4 regions of the Aeromicrobium choanae genome follow, and region 4 is predicted to be linked to each of the others. Evidence: riboswitches for the same ligand, from Rfam matches in the RefSeq annotation. Region 4 holds a riboswitch; each other region holds the start of a gene.
The links. Region 4 has a riboswitch for cobalamin ahead of B5D60_RS09410 (energy-coupling factor transporter transmembrane component T). Riboswitches for the same ligand answer to the same signal wherever they lie in the genome.

Region 1 (6,964 bases), 1.4 Mb from region 4:
TGCGCGGCGTCGAGCCGACGTGCCTGCTCGTGCACCGCGGAGTAGAGCGACGGGTCGCCCGAGCACAGCCGGACGACCTCGAGCCCCTCGGCGTGCGCGCCCACGAGGTGCGCCGTGATCTCGTCGAGGTCGAGGTGCTGCGTGTCGACCAGCCGGGCGCCCTCACGGCAGTGCCCCAGCACCTCGGCGTCCAGGTAGGTGCCCGCGTAGAGGCACACGTCGGCGACCTCCAGCAGGCGCACCGCGCGCAGGGTGAGCAGGTCGGCGGCGCCGGGGCCGGCCCCGACGAAGTGGACGGTCATGAGTCTCCCTTGGTGGCGGACCACTGGCTGACGGCGCGCGCGGGCGTCCAGCCGGTGAAGGAGCCGAGCGGCTCGGCGCGCTCGACGTGGAGGCGGACGAGCTCGCCGCCGTGGCGACGGTACCGCTCGAGCAGCACGGCCTCGGTCTCGGCCGTGACGCCGTGGACGACGAGACGTCCCCCCGGCTTGAGCGCTTCCCAGCACGCGTCGAGGACACCGTCGACGCTCGCACCTCCGCCGACGAAGACCGCGTCCGGCCGGTCGAGGCCGTCGAGCGCCTGCGGCGCCGAGCCCTCCACGACCCGCAGGCCGGGGACACCCAGAGCTTCCGCATTGCGGCGGACGAGGGCGAGGCGGTCGGGTCGCGGCTCGACGGCGATCGCGCGGGCGCTGGGCCAGGCCCGCATCCACTCGACCCCGATCGAGCCGCTGCCCGCGCCCACGTCCCACAGCAGCTGGCCGGGCGCCGGCGCCAGCCGGGCAAGGGCACTGGCGCGCAGGTCGCGCTTGGTGATCTGGCCGGCGTGCTCGAACGCGTCATCGGGCAGGACTCCCCCGGCCGCCCAGCCCGGCCCGGTGCCGCGGACCTCCACGGCCAGCACGTTGAGGCGGGGCACGCCTGCGACGTCCCACTCCCGTGCGGTCGACGCGGTCCGCGTCTCGTCGGCCCCGCCGAGATGACCCAGGACGACGAGGTCGGAGTCGCCCCAGCCGAGGACGGTGAGCAGTGTCGCCACGGCCGCCGGGGTGGTCTCGTCGCTGGAGAGCACGAGCAGGCGCCGCGCGGCGGAGAGCGCCGGCACGACGAGGCGGACGTCGCGGCCCACCACGCTGACGACCGTGACCGTCTCGGCCGGCCAGCCCAGCCGCGCCCGCGCCAGCGTGACGGACGACACCGCCGGGACGACGGTGACCCGGTCCGGACCGAGCAGCTCCAGCAGCGTGGTGCCGATGCCGGAGACGAGGGGATCACCCGAGGCGAGGACCACGACGGGCTCACGTGCCTCGTCCAGGAGAGGCGGCAGTCCCTCGCGCAGGGGCGACGGCCACGCGACCCGGTCCTGACCTGCAACCGCAGGCACCGCGTGGAGGTGGCGGTGCCCGCCCAGCAGGGTGGCGGCGGCCCTCACGAGCGACCGCGAGGACTCCGGCAGGCCCTCCCAGCCGTCGGCTCCGACTCCGACGACGGTCACGTGCGCATCCATGGTGGAGCACCCTAACCCGACCCGTCCGCGGGTCGGGCCCCCTGCCCGAGGGCTGCCGGCGGCGTCTAGGGTGTGGTCGAAGGTTCGAGGTGCCCCACGGCTCATGGCCACGGGGAGAATCTGGGAAGCCGGTGAGAATCCGGCACAGGGCCCGCTGCGGTGACTCAGGCACAGACCTGGGAAGTCCGAAGACCGGCCTCGATCCGACCCGCGACGCTGCCCGCGTCGCGGACCGTCATGGCAGATCGAGCGGGAGCCCTACATGCCAACGCAGTACCCCTTTTGTGCCGTCGTCGGCTCGGACGACATGACCCTCGCCCTCACCCTCGTCGCGATCGACCCGCTCATCGGCGGCGTCCTCGTGCGTGGCGAGAAGGGCACCGCCAAGACCACCACCGTCCGCGGACTCGCCGACGTGCTGCCGCCGGTCCGCGCCTACCGGGGTGACCGCTTCTCGGTCGACCCGGGGGACCCTTCCGCGGTCTCCCCCGACGGACCGTTCGAAGCCGGGACGCCCGTCGTCGAGCGCCCGGTGCGGCTCGTCGAGCTGCCGGTCGGCGCGAGCGACGACCGCGTCACGGGCTCGCTGAAGCTCGACTCGGCGCTGCGCGACGGCGTGGTCGAGTTCGAGCCGGGTCTGCTGGCCCGCGCCCACCGCGGCCTGCTCTACGTCGACGAGGTCAACCTGCTGCACGACCACCTCGTCGACCTGCTGCTGGACGCCGCCGCGACCGGCCGGGTGAGCGTCGAGCGCGACGGGGTCTCGGTCGAGCACGCGTCGCGGTTCGTGCTGATCGGGACGATGAACCCCGAGGAGGGCGAGCTGCGCCCGCAGCTGCTCGACCGGTTCGGCCTGACCGTCGAGGTGTCCGCACCGCGCGAGCCGGCCCTGCGCGTCGAGGTCGTGCGCCGGCGTCTGGCCTTCGACGCCGATCCCGCGAGCTTCGCGGCCGCCTGGGCCGGCGAGCAGGACCTCCTGCGTGCCCGCCTGGGGTCCGCCCAGGAGCTGGTGCGCGACGTCGTCCTCGACGACGACGCGCTCACGACGATCGCCGAGATCTGCGCCGCCTTCGACGTCGACGGGCTGCGAGCCGACCTCGTCACGGCGCGCACGGCGGCGGCCCACGCGGCATGGCAGGGCCGCACCCACATCACGCGTGAGGACGTCCGCGTCGCGGCGCGCCTGGCGCTGCCGCACCGTCGCCGTCGGAACCCGTTCGACGAGCCCGGGCTCGACGAGGACCGGCTCGACGACCTGCTCGGCGACGACGAGCCCGACCCCGGACCCGACGACGACGGCCCGGGTGGTCCGGACGGCTCCGGCTCGGACTCCCCCCAGGACGGTCCCGAGGACCATCGCCCCGCCGACGCCCCCGGCCACTCCCCGGAGCAGGATGAGCAGCAGCCCCAGCCGCAGCCGGCCGGCGCCGGCTCGGTCGCCGCGGCCGGCGATCCGGCGCGCGCGCGACTGCTCGTGGTCCGCGGTACCGGCGAGGGCCAGTCCGGGCGGCGCTCCCGCGCCCGCACGCCGCAGGGCCGTGTCGTGGGAAAGCGGCCCGAGGCCACGTCCGGTCGCCTCCACCTGCCCGGCACCATCGCCGCGGCCGCCCCGCACCAGCAGAGCCGCGGAGGGCTCGTCGATGGCCGTGGCCTCGCGTTGACGCCGTCAGACCTGCGTCGCGCCGAGACCGTCGGCCAGGAGTCCAACCTCGTGCTGCTGTGCGTCGACGCCTCGGGGTCGATGGCCGCGCGGCGCCGCATGGAGCAGGTCAAGACGGCCGTGCTCTCCCTGCTGCTGGACGCCTACCGACGCCGCGACAAGGTCGCCCTCGTGACGTTCCGTCAGCACACCGCCGAGGTCGTGCTGCCACCCACCGGCTCGGTCGACGTGGCCTCGCGCCGCCTCGCCGAGCTGCCCGCCGGTGGTCGCACGCCCCTGGCGGAAGGGCTCGAGCGCTCGGCGGAGATCCTGCGCCGCGAGGCGCTGCGCGATCCCTCCCGGCGCCCGCTGCTGGTCGTGGTCACCGACGGGCGTGCCACCTCCGGCGCCGACGCGCTCGGTCGGGCCCACCGGTCCGCCGCGCACCTGGCCGCCACCGGACTCGACAGCGTCGTGGTCGACTGCGAGACGGGCCGGTTCCGGCTGGGCCTCGCCGCCCAGCTGGCCGGCCACCTCCGCGCCGAGCACGTCCCACTCGGCGAGGTGACGGCCGACGGCCTGACCGACGTGGTCCACGCCGCCACCGCCTCGCGCGAGGGTGCGGCCTGATGCCGCAGGGCAAGCCGCTGACCGTCCCCGACGACGGGCTCACGACGCGGCAGCGCCGCAACCGACCCCTGCTGATGGTGCACACCGGCAACGGCAAGGGAAAGTCCACCGCAGCGTTCGGGATGGCGATGCGGGCGTGGAACCAGGGCTGGGACGTCGGCGTGTTCCAGTTCGTGAAGTCGGCGAAGTGGCGCATCGGCGAGCAGACCGTGCTCGAGCGCCTTGCCCGGCTGCACGAGGAGACCGGCGAGGGCGGCCCGATCGAGTGGCACAAGATGGGCTCGGGCTGGTCGTGGAGCCGCAAGGGCGGCACCGAGGCCGACCACGCGGCCGACGCGGCCGAGGGCTGGGCCGAGGTCAAGCGCCGGATCCACGCCGAGCGCCACCGGCTCTACGTCCTCGACGAGTTCACGTACCCGATGCAGTGGGGCTGGGTCGACGTCGACGACGTCGTCGAGACCCTCGGCAACCGGCCGGGCACCCAGCACGTCGTCGTGACGGGCCGCCGCGCCGACCCCCGACTGATCGAGGTGGCCGACCTCGTCACCGAGATGCAGCACGTGAAGCACCCGATGGACGTCGGGCAGAAGGGCCAGCGAGGCATCGAGTGGTGAGCCTGCCGCGCCTCGTCGTGGCGGCTCCGGCCTCCGGGCACGGCAAGACCACGGTCGCCACCGGGCTGATGGCGGCGCTGGCGGCACGAGGCCACGCCGTCTCCGGGCACAAGGTCGGTCCGGACTACATCGATCCCGGCTACCACGCGCTGGCCACCGGTCGTCCCGGTCGCAACCTCGATCCGCACCTGACGGACCCGGCGCTCATGGTGCCGCTGCTGCTCCACGGTGCCCGGGGTGCCGACGTGGCGGTGGTCGAGGGAGTCATGGGTCTGTTCGACGGACGGATCGGCGGCGACGGATTCGCCTCGACGGCCCACGTCGCGACCCTCACCGGCTCGCCCGTCGTGCTGGTGGTCGACGTCTCCCACGCCTCGCGCAGCATCGGCGCGGTGGTGCACGGGATGGCGGGCTTCGATCCCACCGTGACCATCGCGGGAGTCATCCTCAACAAGGCCGGATCACCGCGGCACGCCGCCGAGGCCGCCCGTGCCGTGGAGTCGACCGGCATCCCCGTCCTCGGCGTCCTGCACCGCGACGACGGCGTGAGCGCGCCGTCCCGCCACCTGGGGCTCGTGCCCGCCGAGGAGCGCGACGAGGCCGCCGGGGCGCTGGAGCGCCTGGCCGGCCAGGTCGCGGCGCACGTCGACCTCGACGCCGTCCTGCAGCTGGCGCGGCAGGCGCCCGCACTCGACGCGACGCCGTGGGACCCGGCCGCGCACGTCAGGCCGAGCGGCGCCGACTCCCCCGTCGTCGCCGTCGCCGCGGGTCGCGCGTTCACGTTCCGCTACGCCGAGACCACCGAGCTGCTCGAGGCCGCGGGCTGCACCGTGGTCCCCTTCGACCCGGCGCGCGACGCGCACCTCCCGGCCGGAACCCGCGGTCTCTATCTCGGCGGTGGCTTTCCCGAGGTCCATGCCGCCGCGCTGAGCGCGAACGCGAGCCTGCGGGCCCACCTGCGCGAGGCGGTCCTCGACGGCGTGCCCACGGTCGCCGAGTGCGCGGGCCTGCTCTACCTGTGTCGCACCGTCGACGGGCACCCGATGGTCGGCGCGCTCGACGCCGACGCCGTGATGACGCCCCGACTCACGCTCTCGTACCGACGTCCCGTGATGGCGGACGACCAGCTGCTCGGCCCGGCCGGCACGACGGTGACCACGCACGAGTTCCACCGCACCACCGTCACCCCGGTTCACGGCGACCGGCCCGCCTGGACGGTCGACGACCAGGCCGTCGGCTTCTCCGGGCCGAGCCTGAGCGCGTCGTACCTCCACGTGCACTGGGCGGGCCACCCCGGCCTGGCGCAGTCGTTCGCGGACGCCGTGCACTCCGCCGTTGCGGTCTCCTCGGCGCCCGAGCCCGCTCGGCTCGCCGCGACGACAGGGGCCTCGTTGCCTCCCGTCACCGACCCGCTCCGACATCACGGCGATGTCGAGGCGTCCGACGGCCTGCTGGACCTGGCCGTCAACGTCAGCCGGCTGCCCCGTCCGGCGTGGCTCGAGCAGGCGCTGCGGGACGGCGTGACCGGATCGGCGTCCTATCCCGAGTCCTCCGCCGCGCACGTCGCGGTGGCACGACGCCACGGTCGTGGGATCGACGAGGTGCTCGTCACGGCAGGCGCCGCCGAGGCGTTCTTCCTGCTCGCCCGCGCGCGCTCATGGCGCCGACCCGTCGTCGTGCATCCTCAGTTCACCGAGCCGGACGTCGCCCTCCGGGCCGCAGGTCACACGCCGGGCCACGTCCTGTGCCGTGCCGAGGACGACTTCGCCCTCGACCCGGCCGCCGTGCCCGACGACGCCGACCTCGTGGTCGTCGGGAACCCGACGAACCCGACCGGGCGCCTTCATGCGGCGTCGATGCTGGCGCCCCTGTGCCGTCCCGGCCGCGTCGTCGTGGTCGACGAGGCCTTCATGGACTTCGTCCCGGGCGAGCCGGAGACCCTGGCCTCGCGGGCCCTGCCCGGCCTCGTGGTCGTGCGGAGCCTGACCAAGCTGTGGTCGATGCCGGGGATCCGCGCCGGCTACGTGGTGGGCGACCCGGCCGTCGTCGCGGACCTGCGCGCGCAGCAGGCGCCGTGGGCCGTGGGCACGCCGGCGCTCCACGCCGTGGTCGCCACGGCGAGACCCGACGCCGTGGCCGAGGCCGAGCGCCGCGCCCGTCTCGCGGTCCAGCACCGGCGCGTCCTCGTCGACGGACTCGCCGATCTCGGTGTCGCGGTGGCGCCCTCGAGCGCCCCGTTCGTGCTGGCCCGCCTCGGGCGGGGCACACACGCACGGCTGCGCGGGGCGGGCATCGCGGTCCGGCGCGCCGACACCTTCCCCGGCCTCGACGACTCGTGGGCACGCCTGGCCGTGCGCGAGCCCGACGCCACCCGTCACCTGCTCACCACGTTGGGAGTCCACGCCGCATGGAACTGAACGTCGCCGGACGCTCCGTCCTCGTCCTCGAGGGCAACGAGACGGTCGTCCCCACCATCGCCGGCCTGTTGCGCGAGAACGCGAAGGTCACCGTCGGCGCGCCCACCGTGTGCGCCGCCATCGAGGACCTCGCCCGGCGCGGGCTCGTCGACTGGGC
Region 2 (6,964 bases), 1.3 Mb from region 4:
CAGTCATTCATGTACAACCAAACGCGACGGACCATCTCAGGATGTGGTCGATCGGGTGATAGCCAACCCCACTCACCGGGCAGCCCACGGGGTGGTCAGCGGCGCAGGACCTTGCGGGCCAGCGTGTTGCCGAAGAACTGCCCCACCTGGACGAAGGCCACGATGATCAGGACGACCGTCCAGGTCACCACGGTGTCGAACTGGCGGTAGCCGTACTGCTGCGCGAACGCGCCCAGTCCGCCGGCGCCGATCGCGCCCGCGATGGCGCTCATGTCGACGATGGCCACGAAGGCGAACGTGTAGCCCAGGATCAGCGGCCCGAGGGCCTCGGGGACGACGACGGTCGTCAGGATCCGCAGCCGGCTCGCGCCCATCGACCGTGCCGCCTCGATCACGCCGGGCTCCACGGTGACGAGGTTCTGCTCGACGATGCGCGCGATGCCGAACATCGCCGCCAGCGTCATCGCGAAGATGATCGCCTTGTTGCCGATGCCGATCCCCACCACGACGCGCGCCAGCGGCTGGACCGCCGCGATGAAGATGACGAACGGGATCGGGCGGAAGAAGTTCACCACGACGTTCAGCACCGTGAACGCGACACGGTTCGCGAACAGCCCGCCCGACCGGGTGGCGTAGAGCGCGAGCCCCACAGCCAGGCCGAGGACGCCGCCGATCGCGACCGTGATCGCGACCATGTAGACGGTCTCCCACGTGGCCTCGCCGATGAGCGGCCAGAGCTCGGGAAGGTTGGTGTCCTGCGCGATCATGCGAGCACCTCCACGCCGTCGAGGCGGCCCACCTGGGCGACCACGGCGTCGACGTCCTCACCGTGCACCGACAGCGTCACGTGCCCGAAGACGGACGAGCCGACGCGGTTCACGCCGCCCTGGACGACCTCGACCGAGACGCCACGCGCGGCCAGTGCCGCGAAGACCTCCGCCTGGCTGGTGTGGCCCTCGACGTCCACCACGAGCAGCCGGCCGCCGAAGCGCTCGCGGAGCGCCTCGAGCTCGGCGCCCTGTGGCACCTCGTCGACGAGCGTCGCGACGAAGCGGCGCGTCACCTGCTCGCGCGGGCGCGCGAAGACCTCCGCGACGTCGCCGGACTCCACGACGCGCCCGTGCTCCATGACGCTGACCCGGTGGGCCAGCGTGCGGACCACGTCCATCTCGTGGGTGATGACGATGATCGTGATGCCCAGGTCCTCGTTCACCTTGCGCAGCAGCGACAGCACCTCACGCGTGGTGTCGGGGTCGAGAGCGCTGGTCGACTCGTCGGCCAGCAGGATCGACGGGTTCGTCGCCAGCGCCCGGGCGATGCCGACGCGCTGCTTCTGCCCGCCCGAGAGCTGCTCGGGGTAGGCGTGCGCCTTGTCGGCGAGACCGACGAAGTGCAGCAGCTCGGAGATCCGCCGCTGCCGCTCCGCCTGGTCGACCCCGGCGAGCTTCAGCGGGAACTCCAGATTCCCCCACACGGTGCGCGACCGCATGAGGTTGAACTGCTGGAAGATCATCCCGATGCCCTGCCGCACCCGGCGGATGTCGCGCTCGCCCAGCTGGTCGAGCCGCGTCCCGTCCACCGTGACGCTGCCGGAGGTCGGCTGCTCCAGCGCGTTGACGAGTCGCACCAGGGTGGACTTGCCCGCACCGGAGTAGCCGACGATCGCGTGGATCTCCCCGGCCTCGACGTCGAGGTCGACGCCCCGGATCGCCTCGATCGGGGCGCCGCCCTTCTTCGTCGGCGCGAACGTCTTGTGGACGTCGCGCAGCTCGACCAGTGCCATGTCAGCCCTGCGCGCGGGTGTCCGCCTCGACGTCGGCCAGCGACGCCTGGAGGTCGGCGGCCGGCGTCTTCAGCAGCTGCGCGGTACCGCCCGAGACCTCCTGGACCCCGTCGAGGACGGGCTGGCTGTTCTGGTAGATCTCGATCAGCTTCTTGTACGTCTCGTTGTCCTTGTCCTCGGCGCGGACGGCGAAGACGTTGATGTACGGGACGGCGTTCGGGTCGGACGGGTCGTCCTGCGCGATGGCGTCGGAGAACTTCAGACCGGCCTTCTCGACGAAGTCGTTGTTGACGATCGCGGCGGCCACGTCGGGCAGCGAGGTGGGCGTCAGGTCGGCCTTGAGGGCCTTGACCTTCACCTTGGAGGCGTCCTTGTCGACGTCGGCGAGCGTGGAGAAGATCGAGCCGCCGTCCTTGAGCTTGATCAGACCGGCCGACTGCAGGATCAGCAGGCCACGGGCCTGGTTGCTGTCGTCGTCGGGCACGACGACGGTGTCGCCGGCCTTGATCTCCTCGACCGAGTCGACCTTCTGCGAGTACAGGCCCAGCGGGTAGATCGCGGTGGCGCCGACCGGGACGAGATCCTGGTCGTTGGCGACGTTGTAGTCCGCGAGGTAGACGATGTGCTGGAACTGGTTGATGTCGATCTCGCCCTCGGTCAGCGCCGGGTTGGGCTGGGCGTAGTCGGCGAAGTCGACGACCTCGAGGTCGATGCCCTCCTTCTCGGCCTCCTCGGTGAGCGTCTTCCAGTAGGGGTCGCTCGCGCCCACGGTGCCCAGCTTGACCTTGGTCAGGTCGCCGCCGGCGCTGTCGCCGCCCCGGGTGAGGGCGAAGGCGATCAGGGCCCCGATGACGGCGATCACGACGACCGCCAGCGCGATCGCGGGTCCGCGGCGCTTGGGGGCCTCGATGAGGGGGGAGTTCTGGTCGGACACGGTGGTTCCTTTCGATGGTGCGACGGCCCCGGTCCTTGTGGGGGGAGCCACGAAGACCGTAGGCAGGTCCCCCACACCCCTGCGACCACGTCTCACCCATCAAGAACGGACGTCCGCACGGTCGCCGAAGTGATAGCGCCTACTGTGGGTTCGTGTTCCGGATCCTGTTCTTCGAGCCGCGGATCGCGGGCAACACCGGCAACGCGATCCGGCTGGCCGCCGCCACCGGGAGCCACCTGCACCTCGTGGATCCGCTCTTCGACTTCGAGGACAGCAAGCTGCGCCGCGCCGGTCTGGACTACCACGACCTCGCCGTCGTCACGGTGCACGAGACGCTGGAGCAGGCCTACGAGGCCCTGCTGCCGGCCCGGGTGTTCGCGTTCACGACAGCCGCCACCACGGGGTACGCCGACGTCGCCTACGAGCCCGGCGACGTGCTGCTGTTCGGGCCCGAGCCGACCGGCCTGCCCGAGGACGTCCTCGCCGACGACCGCGTGACCGACCGGCTGCGGCTGCCGATGCTGCCGTCGCGCCGGTCGATGAACCTGGCCAACTGCGCCTCGATCGCGGTCTACGAGGCGTGGCGGCAGCACGGGTTCGCCGGCGGCGTGTGACGAAGGTCTCGGACCGGCACGCATCGGCCGCTGATACGGTGCGGTTGCCAGTCGCGCTCCTCGTGAGCCAGGGAACCCGGTGCGAACCCGGGACTGACGCGCAGCGGTAAGGGTGACGGGCGGGGCAACACGCCACTGGACTTCGTGTCCGGGAAGGTGCCTCGTCCGGATGATCCCGAGTCCGAAGACCTGCTGGCCGTGGGGTTCCACCCCGCGTCACATCCGCCATCAGGCTCCGCGACAAGAGCCAGGACAGAAACGAGGGGTCCATGTCCCCATTCCGTCGCACCACCCTGCCCACCCGCGTGCTGGCCACGCTCCTGCTGTCGTCGGTGGCCCTGGCCGCCTGCGCCGGAGCCCCCGAGAGCGACGCCTCGGCTGCTGCCGCGAGCGACCACTACCCCGTCACGGTCGAGAACTGTGGCGTCCAGATCACCTACGACGCGGCACCGTCGCGCGCCGTCAGCATCTTCCAGGGCGCCACCGAGGTGATGCTGTCGCTCGGGCTGCAGGACCACATGATCGGCACGACGGGCCTCGACGACGCCGTCGCCGACCGGTGGAAGGAGCCGTACGACGCGATCGACGTCCTCGGCGACGGCGCCCTGTCACGCGAGGAGCTGCTCAAGCACGAGTCCGACTTCGCCTACGCCTCCTACATCAGCGCGTTCGACGCCGACAAGGCCGGTGATCGCGATGAGCTCAAGGATCTCGGCGTCGCCAGCTACGTCTCGGAGTCCAGCTGCATCGAGCGCAAGGACCAGACACCCGCCTCCTTCGACAAGATCTGGAAGGAGGTCGGCGACATCGCGACGATCTTCGACGCCGAGAAGGCGGCGCGCAGCTACATCGCCGACGAGAAGAAGCGGATCGCCGACATCTCGGCCGAGCAGGCCGGCGAGGGCCTGACGGTCTTCTGGTACGACTCCGAGACCAAGTCCCCCTACACCGGTGCGGGCACCGGAGCGCCTCAGCTCATCATCGAGACGGTCGGGGCCACGAATGCGTTCGCCGACGTCAAGGGCACGTGGGACTACGTGCCGTGGGAGGACGTCGTCGACGCCGATCCCGACGTGATCGTGCTGGCCGATGCCGAGTGGTCCACCGCGAAGGAGAAGATCGACTTCCTCAGGAAGGACCCGGCGCTGAGTCGCCTCACGGCGGTGCGCTCGGGCGCCTTCGTCACGCTGCCCTTCTCCGAGACGACGCCCGGCGTGCGCGTGGTCGACGGCGCGCAGCACATGTCCGAGCAGCTCGAAGCGCTCGATCTTGACCGCTGAGGCCGTCGTCGCGGACGCCCCGGCCCTGCGCCGGGTCGGGGCGCCGACGTTCCTCGGCGTCGCGCTGGTCGCCCTGGTCGCGACGATGCTGACGGCGCTGGCCGTCGGGGCGATCCATGTCCCCCTCGGGGACGTCATCGCGGTGATCGGCCGGCGACTCGGGCTCATCGAGGGCTCGCAGGTGAGCCTGCGGGACGACCAGATCGTCTGGCAGCTGCGCCTGCCGCGCGTGCTCGGTGCCGCCGCGACCGGTGCGGGCCTGGCCATGAGCGGAGTGGTGCTGCAGTCGCTGACCCGCAACGCCCTGGCCGATCCCTACCTGCTGGGCGTCTCCTCCGGTGCGACCGTCGGGGCGGTCCTCGTGATCGTCCTCGGGTTCGCGGTCGCCGGCCTCGGAGGCACGGCGATGCTCACGGTCGCCGCCTTCGCCGGGGCCATCGCGGCCCTGCTGGCCGTGCTGGCGCTCGCCACCGACCCCACCGGAGGTCTGCCGCCGGCTCGGACGATCCTGGCCGGCGTCGCGGTGGCCCAGGTGTGTGCCGCCTTCACGGCGTTCGTCGTGATCGTGAGCGATCAGCCCAATGCCGCTCATCGCGTCCTGGCCTGGACCCTGGGCTCCTTCGGCGGCGTGCGGTGGAGCACCGCGGTCTTCCTCGTGATCGTGACGACCGTGGTCGCGGTCGCCCTGATGTTCATGGCGTCCGACCTCGACGCGTTCGCGTTCGGCGAGCACGCGGCGGACTCGCTGGGCGTCAACGTCGTCCTCGTCCGCTGGATCCTGCTGATCCTGACGTCACTGCTCGTCGCGGCGCTCGTCGCCAACGTCGGCGCCATCGGCTTCATCGGGCTGGTCGTGCCGCACATCGCCCGTCTCGCGATCGGCCCGCTGCACCTGCGCCTGCTGCCCGCCACGGCGGTGATCGGCGCCATCCTCGCGGTCGGCGCCGACCTGATCGCACGCACGATCGTCGAGGGCACCGAAGTACCGGTCGGAGCCGTCACGGCACTGGTCGGGGCTCCGGTCTTCGCGATCCTGCTGAGGAGGCAGCGATGAGGCTCCGAGGTCACGGACTCGCGTGGTCGGCCGGCGGACGTCGCATCGTCGACGGCGTCGACATCGAGTGTGCGCCCGGCACGTTCACCGGCCTGCTCGGTCCCAACGGCTCGGGCAAGACCTCCCTGCTCCGCCTGCTGACCGGCACCCAGGTCCCCGACGAGGGAACGGTGACCCTCGACGGTCGCGGCATGCACGAGCTGCGTCGTCGCGAGCGAGCCCGTCACCTGGCCGTGGTCGAGCAGCACGCCGACACCGGCCTGGACCTGACCGTCCGGCAGGTCGTGGAGCTGGGGCGCATCCCGCACCGCGGACGCTGGCCATCGGCGCGTCCCGGCACCGACGCCGCCCTGACCCGGGCGATGCGGGTCGGCGAGGTCGAGGCCTTGGCCGATCGACGGTGGTCGACGCTCTCGGGTGGAGAGCGTCAGCGTGTCCAGCTGGCGCGGGCGCTCGCCCAGGAGCCGTCCGTGCTCGTGCTGGACGAGCCGACGAATCATCTCGACCTGGGCCACCAGATCGGCTTCATGGAGCTCGTGCGTGGACTCGGCATCACCGCCGTCGCGGCGTTGCACGACCTCGATCTCGCGGCGGCATTCTGCGACCAGGTCGTCGTGATGGAGCGTGGTCGCGTCGTCGCCGGAGGTGATCCGCACACCGTCCTCACGCCTGCGCTGCTGGCATCGGTCTACGGGGTGCGGGCCGCGGTGGACCGGCACGCCGTGGCCGACCGCCTTCGCGTCACGTGGATCGGGACCCAGGCATGAACGACGCGAACGCCATGCCCACGGAGGCCCTAATGCTCGTCGCGATGGGCGTCGACGCCCACGGCCACGCCGCACAGCTCGACGAGCTCGGCGCCGCCATCGGCGCGACCGTCGCCTACCTGCAGCAGGGGGCTCCGGCACTGGTCGACGAGCTCGACCGCCTCGCCGACGGGGGCGTCTCGCGCATCCGTCTGGTGCGCGCACCCGTGGGTGCCACGACGCCGGCACGGTCGTGGCTGCGCCGGGTCGCAGCACACTGGGTGCGCGAGCGGCCGGGAACCGAGGTGCTCGTCGCGGGACGAGCCGTCACCGGCCGTGAGGCGCCCCTGCAGTCGCCTGCGTGGGAGAGCGTGCCCGCGCATCGCCACCACGTCCTCGTGTGCCGCGGACCTCGCTGCACCGCCCGAGGCGCGGCGCAGACGGCATCGGCCCTGGCCGACACGCTCGCCGAGCGAGGACTGGGTGACGACGAGGTCCTGGTGACCCAGACCGGCTGCCTGTTCCCGTGCAACCACGCACCCGTGGTCGTCGT
Region 3 (6,964 bases), 1.4 Mb from region 4:
CGTTCTTGCCCGGCAGCCACTCCATCGAGCCGTGCTTGCCCAGGTGGACGACCGCGTCGGCGCCGAAGCCCTGCTCGAGCCACCGGTAGGCCGCGAGGTAGTGGTGCGACGGCGGCATGTCCGGGTCGTGGTAGATCGCGACCGGGTTCTCGCCGAAGCCACGCGGCGGCTGGATCAGGATCACGACGTTGCCCGCCCGCAGGGTCGCCAGGACGATGTCCCCGGCGTCGTCGACGAACAGCGAGCCGGGCGCCTCGCCCCACGTCTCCACCATCTCCTCACGCAGTGCGGCAGGCAGGTGTGCGGTCCAGCGGAGGTAGTCGTCGCGGCTGATCCGCACGTGCGACTCGCTCAGCTGGGCCTGGGTCAGCCACTCCTCGTCCTGGCCACCGGCCTCGATCAGCGCGTGGATCAGGGCGTTGCCCGACGTGGTGTCCGGCTCCTCCCCCTCGACGGGCGGCAGCGGGTCGAGGCCGGGGATGGCGCCGGGCGAACCGAGGTCGTAGCCCGCGTCGCGCAGCTGGCGCAGCAGCCGGATGGCCGACACGGGCGTGTCGAGCCCCACGGCGTTGCCGATGCGGCTGTGCTTGGTCGGGTAGGCCGACAGCACGAGGGCGACCTTGCGCTCGGCCGGCGGCACGTGGCGCAGGCGTGCGTGGTTCACGGCGATGCCGGCGACGCGGGCGCACCGCTCGGCGTCGGTGACGTAGCGGGGCAGGCCGTCTGCGTCGACCTCCTTGAACGAGAACGGCACCGTGATGAGGCGGCCGTCGAACTCGGGGATCGCGATCTGGGTGGCGGAGTCGAGCGGGGTCACGCCGTCGTCGGACGCCTCCCACTCCGCGCGGCTGGAGGTCAGGGCGAGCGCCTGGAGGACGGGCACGTCCAGCGCCCGCAGCCGCTCGACGTCCCAGGACTCGTCGTCGCCGCCGGCGCTCACGGCCGCCGGCTTCGAGCCGCCCGCCGCGAGAACCGTGACGACGATCGCGTCGAGCGTGCCCAGCTCGGCGAACAGCTCGTCGGCCGCCGCCCGCAGCGACGAGACGTAGATCGGCACGCCGCAGGCCCGGCCGGTCGCGTCGATGGCGTCGGCCAGCTCGTGGGCGAAGGCGTTGTTGCCGCTGACCTCGTGGGCCCGGTAGTACAGGACACCGACCCGCGGCAGGTCGCTCGGCTCGGGCTGGCGGCCCACCCCCCACTCGGGCAGCAGGGCCGGCGGCTCGAAGCCCTCGCCGGTCAGGAGAACGGTGTCCGAAAGGAAGGCGTGCAGCTGGCGAAGGTTCTCGGTGCCGCCCTCCGCGAGGTAGCGATGGGCCTCGGCACAGATGCCGATCGGCACCGTCGACAGCTCCATCAGCGCGGCGTTGGGCGTGCGCTCGCCGCCGAGAACGACGAGCGGACGGCCGGCCTCCCGCACGAGCGCCGCGAGGTCGCGGACGTCCTCGGGAGAGCCCAGCACGCGCAGCACGACGAGGTCGGCCTCGCCGGTGAGCTCGTCCCGTCGCTCGTCCGTCACCCGGACGGGGTTGGCCCAGGTGTAGTCGGCGCCGCTGGCGCGGGCCGAGAGCAGGTCGGTGTCCGAGGTGGACATGAGGGCGATGCGGGTCATGAGGCTCCTTCGGTGGAGGTGGTCGGGGAGACGATGCGCAGGTCGTCGACGGGTCGACCCAGGGCGAGGTGCTCGCGGACGAGGCGGCCGGCGTCCTCCGGCCGGACGGGTCCATACCAGGCACCCTCGGGGTGGACGACCGCAACGGGGCCGTGGTTGCAGGGGAACAGGCAGCCGGTCTGCGCCATGAGGACGTCGGCGTCGGTCAGCCGCTGCTCGACCAGCGCCAGGACGAGCGCCCGGTAGGTCTCGTCGGAGCCGCGGGCGCTGCAGCGCGGTCCCCGGCACAGCAGCAGGTGGTGGCGGTGCGGGGGCGGCGTCTCCCATGCGGGCGATGACAGCCGTGCCTCCCGGCCGCTGATGACGCGATCGCCGAAGCGGATCGTGGGCGGGTCGACCTGCTCCCGGTGCCAGTGACCGGCCACCCGGCCGACCCATGAGCGCGCGAACGTCGGGTCGTCGGTGGTGACCGGCTCGAGGAGCAGGTCGCGGACGCCTTCCGCGTGCAGCTCGTCGAGCACCCGGACGAGGGTCGGGTCGGCGCCCTGCAGGAAGGCGATCCGCGCACCGGCCTCGGCAGCTGCTCGGCGCAGGACGGTCTGGCGCGCGGCATCGGACAGCGCGGTCGCGACATGGACGAGGAGGGTCATGGCTGCCACACCACCGTGAGCGCGCCGGTGATGCGATGGCGCTCGACGAAGGCCTTCACGCCGTAGACGTCGGCGACGAGCTCTTCGGTGATCACCTGGACGGGGGTCCCGGCGGCCACGACCCGGCCTTCGGCGAGGACGACGATCTCGTCGCAGTACGCCGCCGCGAGGTTGAGGTCGTGCAGCGCCGCCACGGCCGTGACCGCCGCGTCGCGGACGAGCCGCAGCACCTCCAGCTGGTGCCGGACGTCGAGGTGGTTGGTCGGCTCGTCGAGCAGGAGGACCTCGGGGTCCTGGGCCAGTGCGCGAGCGATCTGCACACGCTGTCGCTCGCCGCCGGACAGCGTGGCGTAGGGCTGCTCGAGCCGGTCCAGGACGCCGGTCGCGGCGGCGGCGCGGCGGATGGCCTCGACGTCCCGCTCGCCCACGGGCTGCCAGGAACGGCGGTGCGGGATGCGGCCGAGCTCGATGACGTCACGGACCAGCGGGTCGGTGTCGGTGGCGGACTCCTGCTCGACCACGCCGACCCGCTGGGCGATCTCGCGGCGGCGCAGGGACGCGAGGTCGTCGTCGCCGAGGCGGACGACACCGGTCGTGGGCGCGCGCAGGCCCGCGAGGAGCCGGAGCAGGCTGGACTTCCCCGAGCCGTTCGGACCGAGCAGGCCGACCATCGAGCCGGGTGCCGCCGTGATGCTGACACCGTCGACGATCAGCCGGTCGCGCACCGACCACGAGACGGTGCGAGCGGTGAGGTTCATGCGCGGACACCCTTCCGCCGGAGCAGGATGAGCGCGAACGCGGGAACGCCGAGCAGGGCCGTGGCGACACCGACCGGCAGCTCCTGCGGCGCGATTACGGTGCGCGCCGCGGTGTCGACCCAGACGAGGAAGACGGCCCCGAGGATCGCGGCGAGCGGCAGCATGCGCCGGTGGTTCACGCCCACCATGGCGCGCGCCACGTGGGGCAGCACGAGCCCGACGAACCCGATCGCCCCCGACGTGCTGACGATGACCGCGGTGGTCAGGGCCGTCACGACCAGCAGCACCAGCCGCGCTCGGGCCACGTCGATGCCGAGCGTGGCCGCGCTGTCCTGCCCGAAGGCGAACGCGTCGAGCGTGGAGGCGAGCAGGAGGCACGCGATCACGGCCCCGACCACCGTCACCCCGACCACCACGACGTCGGTCCAGGAGGCGCTGCCCAGCGACCCGAGCAGCCAGAAGAGCACGCCGCGCGTCTGCTCCGCGTCGGCGGAGGTGAAGACGATGAACGACGTCAGCGCCGAGAACAGCTGCGTGGCCGCGACCCCGGCGAGGACGACGCGGTCGGTGGTCCCGCCGGCCGCAGCGGCGAGGACGAGCACGAGCAGGAACGCCCCGATGGCGCCGACGAACGCTCCGGCGGCCAACCCCACCGCGCCGGCGCCCACTCCCAGCACGACGATCGACACCGCACCGGTCGAGGCGCCGGAGGACACGCCCAGCACGAAGGGATCGGCCAGCGGGTTCCGCAGCAGGGACTGCAGGATCACGCCGCACACGGCGAGCCCGGCACCGCAGGCCGCCGCGAGCAGCGTGCGCGGCAGCCGCAGGTCCCAGACGATGCCCTCCTGGATCCGGCTCAGCCCGGACTCGCCCCCGGCCAGTCGCGACCAGGCCAGGGACACGACCGACCGCGGACCCACGTCGGAGGGGCCGATCGTGACCGCAACGCAGGCCGAGGCCACCAACAGGGCCAGCCCCGCGGAGGCCAGCAGCCAGGCGCGCCGGGTCGTCGTCACCGTGAGAGACCGAAGGCGGCCAGTGCGTCGGCGACCTGCTCCAGTCCTTCGACGGTGCGGATCGAGGGGTTGAGGGCAGCGCCGGTGAGGGCGACGTAGCGGCGGTTCCTCACGGCCGTCATCTCCCGGGTGACCGGGTTGGTCTCGAGGAACTCGATCTTCGCCTTCGCGGTCTCCGCGGTCTGGCTCTTGCGGGTCAGGTCGCCGATCACGAGGACGTCGGGGTCGCGGTCCGCGACCGTCTCCCAGCCGATCTGCGGCCACTCGGACTTCGTGTCGTCGAAGACGTTCTTCAGGCCCAGGGCCCGCGTGATGATGCCGGGGCCCCCGCAGCAGCCGGCCATGTAGGGCGCCTCGCTGTTGGCGAACCAGTAGAGGACACTCACCTCGTCCTCCGGCGCCTTCGCCGCGGCCGCGGCGACACGGTCCTGCAGGCCGGCGACGAGCTCGTCACCCTGCTCCTCGACGTCGAGGAGCGCGGCGAGCTCGGTGATCTCGCGGTAGATCGTGTCGATCTCCAGGATCCCCGTGCGCGCACCGTCGCCGTCGCCCTGGTTGTCCTTGCCCTCGCACTCGGCGGGCGACAGGTACGTCGGGACACCGAACTTGCCGAAGGCGTCCGCCGAGCCGACGCCGCCCTGGCCGAGCACGCTCGCGAACGAGGCGGTCACGAGGTCCGGCTCGGTCTCGAGGACCCGCTCCATCGAGGGCGCGCTGTCCGCCAGCCGCTCGACCTTCGCGTTGTCGCCCTCGAGTCCCTTCATCACGGGATCGGTCCAGGTGGAGGTGCCGGCCATGCGGTCGGCCAGCCCGAGGGACAGGAGGATCTCGGTCGATCCCTGGTTGAGCGACACGATGCGCTTCGGAGGGGCCGTGACGGCGGTGGTGCGACCGCAGTTCTCCACCTCACGGGGGTACCCCGCGGCGGTCTCGGCATCGGACGAGGCGTCGCTGCTCGAGCAGGCACTCAGCGCGAGCGCGGCGCCGGCGAGCAGGACGAGGGGACGACGGACGGGAGTACGCACAGGCGCGATCCTTCGAGGTCTGGGGCTCTTTCGCGAAGCCCGGTGGGACCAAACGGCGGTCGCCGTGAGGGCCAGCAGGTCTTCGGACTCGGGATCGACCGGACGGAGCGCCTTCCCAGACCTCTCGGTCCAGTGGCTTCGTGCCCCGCCCGTCACCCTCACCGCTGCGCGTCAGTCCCGGACTCTCACCGGGTTCCCTGGCTCATCGCTGAGTTTGACTGGCGCGACGAACGTAGCAGGCCGTCCGCCGGTCGGCCGCCACGAGGGTGCCTGACACCATGACCGGGTGACCGGACGGACTCGACGCGACCTGTGCCCCGGTCTGCTGCGCCCCTGGATCGCCGACGACGGCGCCCTGATCCGGGTCCGCATCCCGGGTGGTGCCGTGTCGGTCGACGCGCTCGGGGGCCTCCTCGGCGTCGCCCGGGCCCACGGCGACGGCACGGTCCACGTGACCAGTCGCGCCAACCTGCAGGTGCGGGCGATCCCCCACGACGAGGGCTGCCTGTCCGACGCGGTCGTGGACGCGGTGATGGCGACCGGCCTCATGCCCTCCACCTCCCACGAGCGGATCCGCAACGTCATGGCGTCGCCGCTCACCGGACGGTCCGGCGGCCGGGCGGACCTGCGACTCGTCGTCGCGGAGCTCGACCGCCGACTGTGCGCCGAGCCGGGTCTCGCGGCCCTGGCGGGCCGCTTCCTGTTCGTCCTCGACGACGGCCGCGGGGACCTCGTCGACCGGGACCTCGATCTCGGCCTCGTCGCCCTCGAAGCGGACACCGCGCAGGTCCGTGCCGGGGCCGGATCGTGGGGTCCCGTGGTCCCGCTGGCAGCCGCCGCCGAAGTCCTCACGGCGCTCGCCGCGCGGTTCGTCGAGCTCGCGGGAGCCCAGGCGGAGTCGCCGTGGCACGTCGACGAGCTGCCCGGCGGCGGGGCCACCGTCCTCGCCTCACCCTCGGAGCCCCGTCCCGGCACCCGGGTGAGCAGCCCTCCCCCGGACCTTGGCAGGATCGAGCAGGTCGACGGCCGCATCGCGTGGCACCTGCCGGTGCCCGACGGCCGCATCGACGCCCGCCTGTTCGACGAGGTCCGCGCGCACGGAGCGCACGGCCTCGTGGTGACGCCGTGGCGCACCCTGATCGTCCCCGACCTGGAGAACGCATGACTCTCGCCCCACCGTCGCGCCGCTACGACTACGTCACCGACGGCGCCGCGATCTACGTCGACTCGTTCGCCACGATCCGCGCCGAGGCCGACCTGTCGCGCATCCCCGCGGACGCCGAGAAGGTGGCGGTCCGGATGATCCACGCGTGCGGCCAGACCGACCTGACCCGGGACCTCGTGATCCATCCCAGTCTCGTGTCCGCGGCCCGCTCGGCGCTGGAGGCTGGGGCCCCGATCATCACCGACGCGCACATGGTCGCCGCGGGCGTGACGCGGGCCCGGCTGCCGCACGAGAACGACGTCCTGTGCTTCCTGCGCGACGCCGCCGTCCCGACCCTCGCGAAGGAGTGGGGCACCACGCGGTCGGCCGCCGCGGTGTCGCTGTGGACCGAGCGGTTGGAGGGCGCCGTCGTCGCGTTCGGCAACGCGCCCACCGCGCTGTTCCACCTGCTCGAGATGCTCCGCGACGGCGCACCGCGTCCGGCCGCGATCATCGGCACGCCGGTGGGCTTCATCGGGGCCGCCGAGTCGAAGCAGGCGCTCATCGACCTCACGACGGACGAGCCCGGCCTCGACATCCCGTTCCTCGCCGTCACCGGACGCCGCGGCGGCTCAGCGATGGCCGCGTCGGCGCTCAACGCGCTCGCCCAGGAGGCGGAGTGAGCGGGCGGCTGTACGGCGTCGGCGTCGGTCCCGGCGACCCCGAGCTCATCACCCTCAAGGCCGCGCGACTCATTGG
Region 4 (6,964 bases):
CTGCGTCGACGCGCCCTCGCGGTGCTCGCAGGCGGCGCGGTCGCGGTGTCCACCGCCGTCGCCGCCGCCCCCACCGCCTCGGCGGCCCCCACCCCGTCCACTGCCGCGGCCGGCCAGTGGCTCTCCGCGCAGCTGACGAATGGCGTCGTCCACAACGACCAGTGGGACTACGACGACTTCGGCCTCACGCTCGACGTCCTCGGTGCGCTCCGCGCGCTCGACGTCCAGCCGGCCGTCCAGCAGCAGATCCTCTCGACGGTCACGTCGCGCGTGGACGAGTACGTCGAGTCGACCTGGGAGGGCGTCACGACGTTCTACCCCGCGTCGGCCGGCAAGCTCGCGCTCGCGGTGGACGCCGCCGGCGGCGACGTGGCCTCGGTCGGCGGTCGTGACCTGGTCGCCCAGATCGAGGCGGCGACGAACGACGAGACCGGGGAGTCCAGCGACACCTACGGACTCTTCGGCCAGACGTTCGCCACGCGCGGCCTGATCGCGGGCGGGAGCGACGAGGCCGCCACCTCGGTCGGTTACGTCGCTGCGCAGCAGTGCGCGGACGGCACCTTCCGCCAGGTGCTCACGGCGCCCTGCCCCGAGGTCCCGGAGATCGACACCACCGCAGCCGCCCTCCACACCCTCGTCGACGCGCGTGAGGCCGGCCTCACGGTCGACGCCGCGGTCGTCGACCGCGCCGTGGCCGCGATCGCCGCCGCCCAGGGCGCCGACGGCTCGTTCGTCGGCAACGGCGTGCCCAACACGAACTCCACCGGCCTGGCCGCGGCGGCGCTGAGCCGTGCGGGCCGTGCCACGGAGGCGACGAAGGCCGCCACGTGGGTCGCACGCCACCAGGTCACCGAGGCCACTGGCGGGAAGCTGGCCGCGCAGGCCGGCGCGATCGCCTACGACCAGGCGGCCCTGACCGCCGGCGCCGAGGACGGCATCGACGAGTTCGCGATCGACCAGTGGGTCCGTGCCTCGGCGCAGGCTGCTCCGGCCCTGGCGGTGCTCTCGTCGCCGAAGGCGTCGGTCTCCGTGCCGAAGTTCGTCCGCTCGGGCAGCGCCCTCAAGGTGAGCGCCAGTGGCCTCGCCGCCGGCTGGAGCAGCACGGCGCGTGTCGCCGGCGGCTCCACGGCCCGGACGGTCGTGCCGGCCGCCGGCCGTGCCACGTTCACGGTGCGCGTCCCGAAGGGCACGGCCCGTCGGGCCGTCGTCGTCGGCGACTCCACCGGCCGCGCCGTCGCATCCACGTCGGTTCAGGTGCTCGCCGCGAAGAAGCTGCGGGTCTCCTCGAAGGCGAAGGTCCGCCGCGCGAAGGTGCAGAAGGTCGTCGTGCGGGGCCTCGTCGCCGGCGAGCCGGTGCGCGTCTACTACCGCGGGAAGCTCGTGAAGCGCGGCGTCGCGACGAAGACCGGGACGTACACGTACCGCCTGAAGGTGGGCAAGAGGATCGGCAAGGCCAAGGTGATCGTCCGCGGTGCGTACTCCGAGCGCAACGGCGTGAGGGTCTTCCGGGTCGTCAAGTGAGCCGACTGCTCCGGCGTGTCCTGGCGGCGGCCCTCCTCGGGGTCGCCGCCGGACCCGCGTCCCTCAGCGCACCGGCCCACGCCGCGGCGTGCGGCGGCGCGCAGGGTGTCACCGTCGTGGTCGGCTCCAGCGTCGGGTGCGACTCCGACGGTGGCGGGCGTGCCGCGAGCAACTTCACCGATGCCGGTCACCAGCTCAAGTTCGCGTCGCGCGCGCCCGGCTTCGTGTGCCGGGTCGACGGAGCGCCGGCCTCCGACCCCTGTGTCGAGGCATCGCCCGTCGACGCGTACTGGGGCCTGTTCTGGTCGGACGGGAAGTCCGGCGAGTGGACCTACTCGAGCCTAGGTGTCTCCGCGCTGAAGGTGCCGCAGGGCGGCTCCGTCGCGTTCGTGTTCCAGGGCTCGTCCTCGCGCACGTGGCCGTCGGTGAGGCCGCCGGTCGCGACCGCGCCCCAGCCCACCCGGGCCACGACGCGTCCCACCTCCGGCACGTCGAAGCCCGGCGCGAAGGACCAGCCGCGCGCCAAGGACTCGACCGCGCGCACCACCGCCACCGCCGCACCGAAGGGCGCCGTCCCCGGATCCTCCGTGACCCCCTCGGCGGGAACGTCGCCGACCACCTCGGTGCCGACCCCGTCCGCGACCCCGTCCACCGGTCCGACGCCGAGCGCCTCGGTTCCGACGACCTCGGGCGGGGACGAGACGGTAGCCGGTGCGCCGGCGGTCGAGCCCACGGCCGGTGAGGCCGGGTCCGACACGACGTCGCCCGCCGCCCTGGTCGCTGGGGTCGGTGTCGTGGTGCTGCTGGCCGCCGCCGGGGGCGTCACGTGGTACCGACGCCGGTCGGGCTGACGGCCGCGGGGGAGTAGACTCGCGGGCGTTGGACCAACGTCCGGCACAGGGGAAACCGGTGAGATTCCGGTGCTGTGCCGCAACCGTGAGCCCCGCCCCACCCGGCGGAGCGAGCCGGGAACCCGCGCCGGACAGCCACCACCACATGTGTTGTCGCGCAACGACGGGTGGGCGATCGCCCTCGTGGATCTCGCCCCCGTGCCGCGGGGAAGGGGAGCAGATGACCTCCGTCGTCGACTCCACCCCGGTGAGGAGCCCCGCCACCGGACGCCCCCGGCGCGAGCTGCACCCGGGCGCCTGGTGGCTGTGGGCGCTCGGCCTCGCGGCGGGCGCGTCGTTCACGCTCAATCCCTTCCTGCTGGTGATCATCGTCGCGATCGCGGCGCTCGTCGTGGCGGCGTGCCGCGGTGACGCCCCGTGGGCCCTGTCGTTCCGGTACTACCTGTACTTCGGGCTGCTCATCGTCGTGATGCGCGTCGTCTTCCGCGTCCTGCTCGGCGGGGGCTCCGCGCCGGGCGACCCCGTGCTGTTCGGCCTGCCGGAGATCCCGCTGCCCGAGGTGGCCCGGGGGATCCAGCTGCTCGGCGACGTCACGGTCAACGAGGTGCTGCTGGGCCTCTACGACGGCATGCTCCTGGCCACGCTGATCATCTGCATCGGTGCGGCCAACTCGCTGGCCAACCCCAAGAAGCTGCTCGCCGCCGCGCCCTCCGCGCTCTACGAGGTCGGCGCGGCCCTGGTCGTCGCCGTCTCGGTGTTCCCCCAGCTGGCCGAGAGCGTGCGCCGGGTCAACCGCGCGCGCAAGCTGCGCGGCGACGCGAGCCGCGGCACGGGCGCGATGCACCGCATCGTCATCCCCGTGCTGGAGGACGCGCTCGACCGCTCGATGACCCTCGCCGCCGGGATGGACGCGCGGGGCTACGGTCGTTCCGGCACGGTGGCGCCTCGCGACCGCTTCGCCACGGGCGTGCTCATGCTCGTGGGCCTGTTCGGCCTCAGCGTGGGCACCTACGGGTACCTCGACGGAACGGCGCCCCGCTTCCTCTCGTACCCGATGCTCGCCGTCGGCCTGGTCTTCGCCGTGCTGGCCCTGCGATCGGCGGGCCGCCGGGTGCACCGCACGCGCTACCGTCCCATCGCCTGGCAGGCGGCCGAGTACCTCACCGCGGCGTCCGGTCTGGCCGTGGCGATCGGCCTCAAGGCGCTGTCGACGCAGCAGATCCCCGTGATCTACCCCGACGTCCCCGGCTGGCCCCCGCTCAGCGTGCTGTCGCTCGCGGTGGTCGCCATCGGGATCCTGCCCGTGTTCGTCGCCCCGCAGGCGCCCGTCGCCCACGACCAGGTGGGAGGGGACGACGCATGATCTCGTTCGACGACGTGACGTTCTGGTACGACGACGCCTCCGCACCCACGCTGCGCGACGTCTCACTCGAGATCGAGGAGGGCGAGCTGGTGCTGGTGGCCGGCCGCACCGGCTCGGGCAAGTCCACGCTGCTGGGGATGCTCAACGGCCTCGTGCCCCACTTCACTGGCGGCACGCTCGGCGGCGACATCCGGATCGACGGCTCGTCCGTCCTCGGCAAGCCCCCGCGCGAGCTGGCGCACCTCGTGGGCTACGTCGCGCAGGACCCCGCCTCGGGCTTCGTGGCCGACGTCGTCGAGGAGGAGCTCGCCTACGGGATGGAGCATCTCGGCCTCGACCCCCAGACGATGCGTCGCCGCGTCGAGGAGACGCTCGACCTGCTCGGCATCGCCGACCTGCGCCGCCGCTCGGTGCGCTCGCTGTCGGGCGGCCAGCAGCAGCGCGTCGCGATCGGCTCGGTGCTGACGATGCACCCGCGCGTGCTCGTGCTCGATGAGCCCACCTCGGCGCTGGACCCCACCGCGGCCGAGGACGTCCTGGCCACGATCGCGCGCCTCGTCGACGACCTGGCGCTCACCGTCGTGGTGGCCGAGCACCGGATGGAGCGCGTCGTGCCCTTCGCCGACCGGCTCGCCGTGGTCGAGGACGGCCGGGTCCGGATCGGGGAGACGGCCGCCCTGCTCGTGGACGCGCCGGTCGCGCCGCCGCTCGTGCACCTCGGGCGCCTCGCCGACTGGGATCCGCTGCCGCTGTCCGTGCGCGAGGCGCGGCGCCGGGTGAGGCCGCTCGCCTCACGGCTCGGCCCGCCGCCCGTGCACGCGCCGTTCGAGCGTCCGCCGGCGCTGCGGGCGCGAGGGATCACCGTGCAGTACGGGCGGTTCGCCGCCGTGAAGGAGGTCGACCTGCAGGTCGGCCACGGCGAGGTCGTGGCCCTCATGGGTCGCAACGGCTCGGGGAAGAGCTCGCTGCTGTGGGCCGTGCAGGGCACGGGCGCTCGGGCCGCGGGCGCCGTCGACGTCGACGGCGTGGACCCGGGCGACGCGCGCCCGGCCGAGGCGCGGATGCTGGTCGGCCTGGTCCCGCAGACCTCCTCCGACCTGCTGTACCTCGAGACCGTCGACCGCGAGTGCGCCGCCGCCGACGACCAGTCGGTCGTCGACACGGGCACCTGTCGCGCGCTGCTCGACCGCCTGGCACCGGGCATTCCCGGGGACCGTCATCCGCGCGACCTGTCCGAGGGGCAGAAGCTGGCGCTCGTCCTGGCGATCGTCCTCACGGCCCACCCCGCGGTGGTCGCGCTGGACGAGCCGACCCGCGGCCTCGACTACCCGGGCAAGGCGGCCCTCGCGGCGATCCTGCGCGACCTCGCCGCCGAGGGCCGCGGCATCGTCGTGTCCAGCCACGACGTTGAGTTCGTCGCCACCGTGGCCGACACCGTCGTGGTGATGGCCGAGGGCGAGGTCGTGTCCACCGGCCCGGTGCGCACGGTGCTGGCGGAGTCGCCCGCCTTCGCGCCGCAGGTGTCGAAGGTGCTCGGTCACGACTGGCTCACGGTGGACGAGGTCGCGGCCGCGCTGCCCACGGAGGTGGTCCGGTGACCAGCCTGCGATCCTCCGAGGCCGTCCCGGTCACCCTGCGGTCCGCGCTCGTGCTCGCCGCCGCCAGCGTCGCGGGGCTGCTCATGCTGCTGTGGCCGCTCATCTTCGCGCCGGCGCCGGACCAGACGCGCGTCGACCAGCCCTTCATCTTCATGGTGCTGATGCCCGTGGTCGTCCTCGTGGTGATCGCCGAGCTCTCCGAGGGCGGTCTGGACTCGAAGGCGCTCGCGATGCTCGGCGTGCTGAGCGCGATCAACGCGGCGGTGCGTCCCCTGGGCGCGGGCGTCGCCGGCGTCGAGCCGATCTTCTTCCTGCTGATCCTCGGCGGTCGCGTCTTCGGGCCCGGCTTCGGCTTCGTGCTGGGGTGCACGAGCCTGTTCGCGTCGGCGCTGCTCACCTCGGGCGTCGGTCCGTGGCTGCCGTTCCAGATGCTGTGTGCGGCGTGGGTCGGCATGGGCGCCGGCCTGCTTCCGCGGCGGCTGACCGGCCGGTCCGAGATCGCCGCGCTCGCCGTCTACGCCGTGGTCGCGGCGTTCGCCTACGGGCTGCTGATGAACCTCTCCTCCTGGCCGTTCACCCTCGGCATTGCGATCCCGGGCGCGGAGGACTCGCTGGCGATGGTCCCCGGCGACCCCGTGCTGGAGAACCTGCAGCGCTTCCTCGTCTTCACCCTGCTCACGTCGTTCTGGGGCTGGGACCTCGGCCGTGCGATCACGAACTGCCTGCTGGTGCTCGCGCTCGGGCCGGCCGTCCTCGCTACGTTGAGACGCGCCGCCCGGCGCGCCCGCTTCCTCTCCAAGGAGTCCACATGAAGAGCCTGCTCGCCCGCCTCGCCGCGGTGACCCTGCTGTCGGCGAGCGTCGTCGCGCTGCCGACGGCCGCCACCGCCGAGGGGTCCTGCGAGTCGCCCGAGGACGTCCCGATCGTGCTGGAGTTCGGCTCGCTCGACGGCGAGGACCGGGTCCTGTGCGCCCAGGACTCCGCGGGCACGACCGGCCTCGAGGCCCTCGACGAGGCCGGCGTCGAGACGGCCGAGACGAGCGGTGCGATGCCGATGGTGTGCCGCATCGACGGGCTGCCGACGCCGGAGCAGGAGAAGTGCGGCAACGCGCTGAACGGTCCGGGCTACTGGGCGTTCCTCGTGGCCAAGGAGGGTCAGGACTGGGGCTACGCCTCGGTGGGCCTTCAGGAGTACGAGCTGGCCGAGGGTGACTTCGTCGCGCTCAAGTACCACCTCATGGCCGACGGCGAGAACGTCCCGGTCGACGCCGCGGCCGACGCGTCCACGCGCGCCGCCGCCGAGGCTTCCGGCCACGAGGACCACGCGAGCGGTGACCACGAGGACGACGAGTCGTCCTCGCTCGCCACGGTGGCGCTGCCGATCGCGATCGTGGCCGCGCTGCTGGTGGCCGTGGCCGCCTTCGTCGTCGCCCGCCGCCGCCGCGACTGAGCCCACCGCCCCACTCGCGACCCCGGTGTGCGCCACTCGGCGAGGGAGGTCCGCGAACGTCAGTCCGCGGCGGCCAGCAGCTCGGCGCTGGCCTGCTCGATCGCCTCGGGCGAGAGCACGTGGGCGATCGCCATGGCCGCCGCGCCCAGGACGCCCGACTGCTCCCCGCTGACCGACGGGA

Region 1: it holds a riboswitch for cobalamin, as region 4 does, so the genes downstream of both, B5D60_RS16455 (VWA domain-containing protein) here and B5D60_RS09410 (energy-coupling factor transporter transmembrane component T) in region 4, are expected to answer to the same signal.
Region 2: it holds a riboswitch for cobalamin, as region 4 does, so the genes downstream of both, B5D60_RS03170 (ABC transporter substrate-binding protein) here and B5D60_RS09410 (energy-coupling factor transporter transmembrane component T) in region 4, are expected to answer to the same signal.
Region 3: it holds a riboswitch for cobalamin, as region 4 does, so the genes downstream of both, B5D60_RS16425 (ABC transporter substrate-binding protein) here and B5D60_RS09410 (energy-coupling factor transporter transmembrane component T) in region 4, are expected to answer to the same signal.

The regions. Positions count from the first base shown of each region.
Region 1 is NZ_LT796768.1:3,382,695-3,389,658, forward strand. Features, by position in the region: gene cobM (precorrin-4 C(11)-methyltransferase) at 1-302, opposite strand, end outside; gene cbiE (precorrin-6y C5,15-methyltransferase (decarboxylating) subunit CbiE) at 299-1,495, opposite strand; cobalamin riboswitch at 1,578-1,722, shown strand; gene B5D60_RS16455 (VWA domain-containing protein) at 1,770-3,776, shown strand; gene cobO (cob(I)yrinic acid a,c-diamide adenosyltransferase) at 3,776-4,390, shown strand; gene B5D60_RS16465 (cobyrinate a,c-diamide synthase) at 4,387-6,807, shown strand.
Region 2 is NZ_LT796768.1:655,960-662,923, forward strand. Features, by position in the region: gene B5D60_RS03150 (methionine ABC transporter permease) at 96-767, opposite strand; gene B5D60_RS03155 (methionine ABC transporter ATP-binding protein) at 764-1,783, opposite strand; gene B5D60_RS03160 (MetQ/NlpA family ABC transporter substrate-binding protein) at 1,785-2,717, opposite strand; gene B5D60_RS03165 (tRNA (cytidine(34)-2'-O)-methyltransferase) at 2,870-3,331, shown strand; cobalamin riboswitch at 3,363-3,542, shown strand; gene B5D60_RS03170 (ABC transporter substrate-binding protein) at 3,601-4,611, shown strand; gene B5D60_RS03175 (FecCD family ABC transporter permease) at 4,697-5,665, shown strand; gene B5D60_RS03180 (ABC transporter ATP-binding protein) at 5,662-6,432, shown strand; gene B5D60_RS03185 ((2Fe-2S) ferredoxin domain-containing protein) at 6,429-6,964, shown strand, end outside.
Region 3 is NZ_LT796768.1:3,373,854-3,380,817, forward strand. Features, by position in the region: gene cobN (cobaltochelatase subunit CobN) at 1-1,609, opposite strand, end outside; gene B5D60_RS16410 ((2Fe-2S) ferredoxin domain-containing protein) at 1,606-2,259, opposite strand; gene B5D60_RS16415 (ABC transporter ATP-binding protein) at 2,256-3,017, opposite strand; gene B5D60_RS16420 (FecCD family ABC transporter permease) at 3,014-4,036, opposite strand; gene B5D60_RS16425 (ABC transporter substrate-binding protein) at 4,033-5,061, opposite strand; cobalamin riboswitch at 5,118-5,299, opposite strand; gene B5D60_RS16430 (sulfite reductase subunit beta) at 5,348-6,226, shown strand; gene B5D60_RS16435 (precorrin-8X methylmutase) at 6,223-6,888, shown strand; gene B5D60_RS16440 (precorrin-2 C(20)-methyltransferase) at 6,885-6,964, shown strand, end outside.
Region 4 is NZ_LT796768.1:1,961,974-1,968,937, forward strand. Features, by position in the region: gene B5D60_RS09400 (prenyltransferase/squalene oxidase repeat-containing protein) at 1-1,521, shown strand, start outside; gene B5D60_RS09405 (hypothetical protein) at 1,518-2,372, shown strand; cobalamin riboswitch at 2,381-2,516, shown strand; gene B5D60_RS09410 (energy-coupling factor transporter transmembrane component T) at 2,593-3,735, shown strand; gene B5D60_RS09415 (ABC transporter ATP-binding protein) at 3,732-5,333, shown strand; gene B5D60_RS09420 (ECF transporter S component) at 5,330-6,145, shown strand; gene B5D60_RS09425 (hypothetical protein) at 6,142-6,783, shown strand; gene B5D60_RS09430 (ROK family transcriptional regulator) at 6,843-6,964, opposite strand, start outside.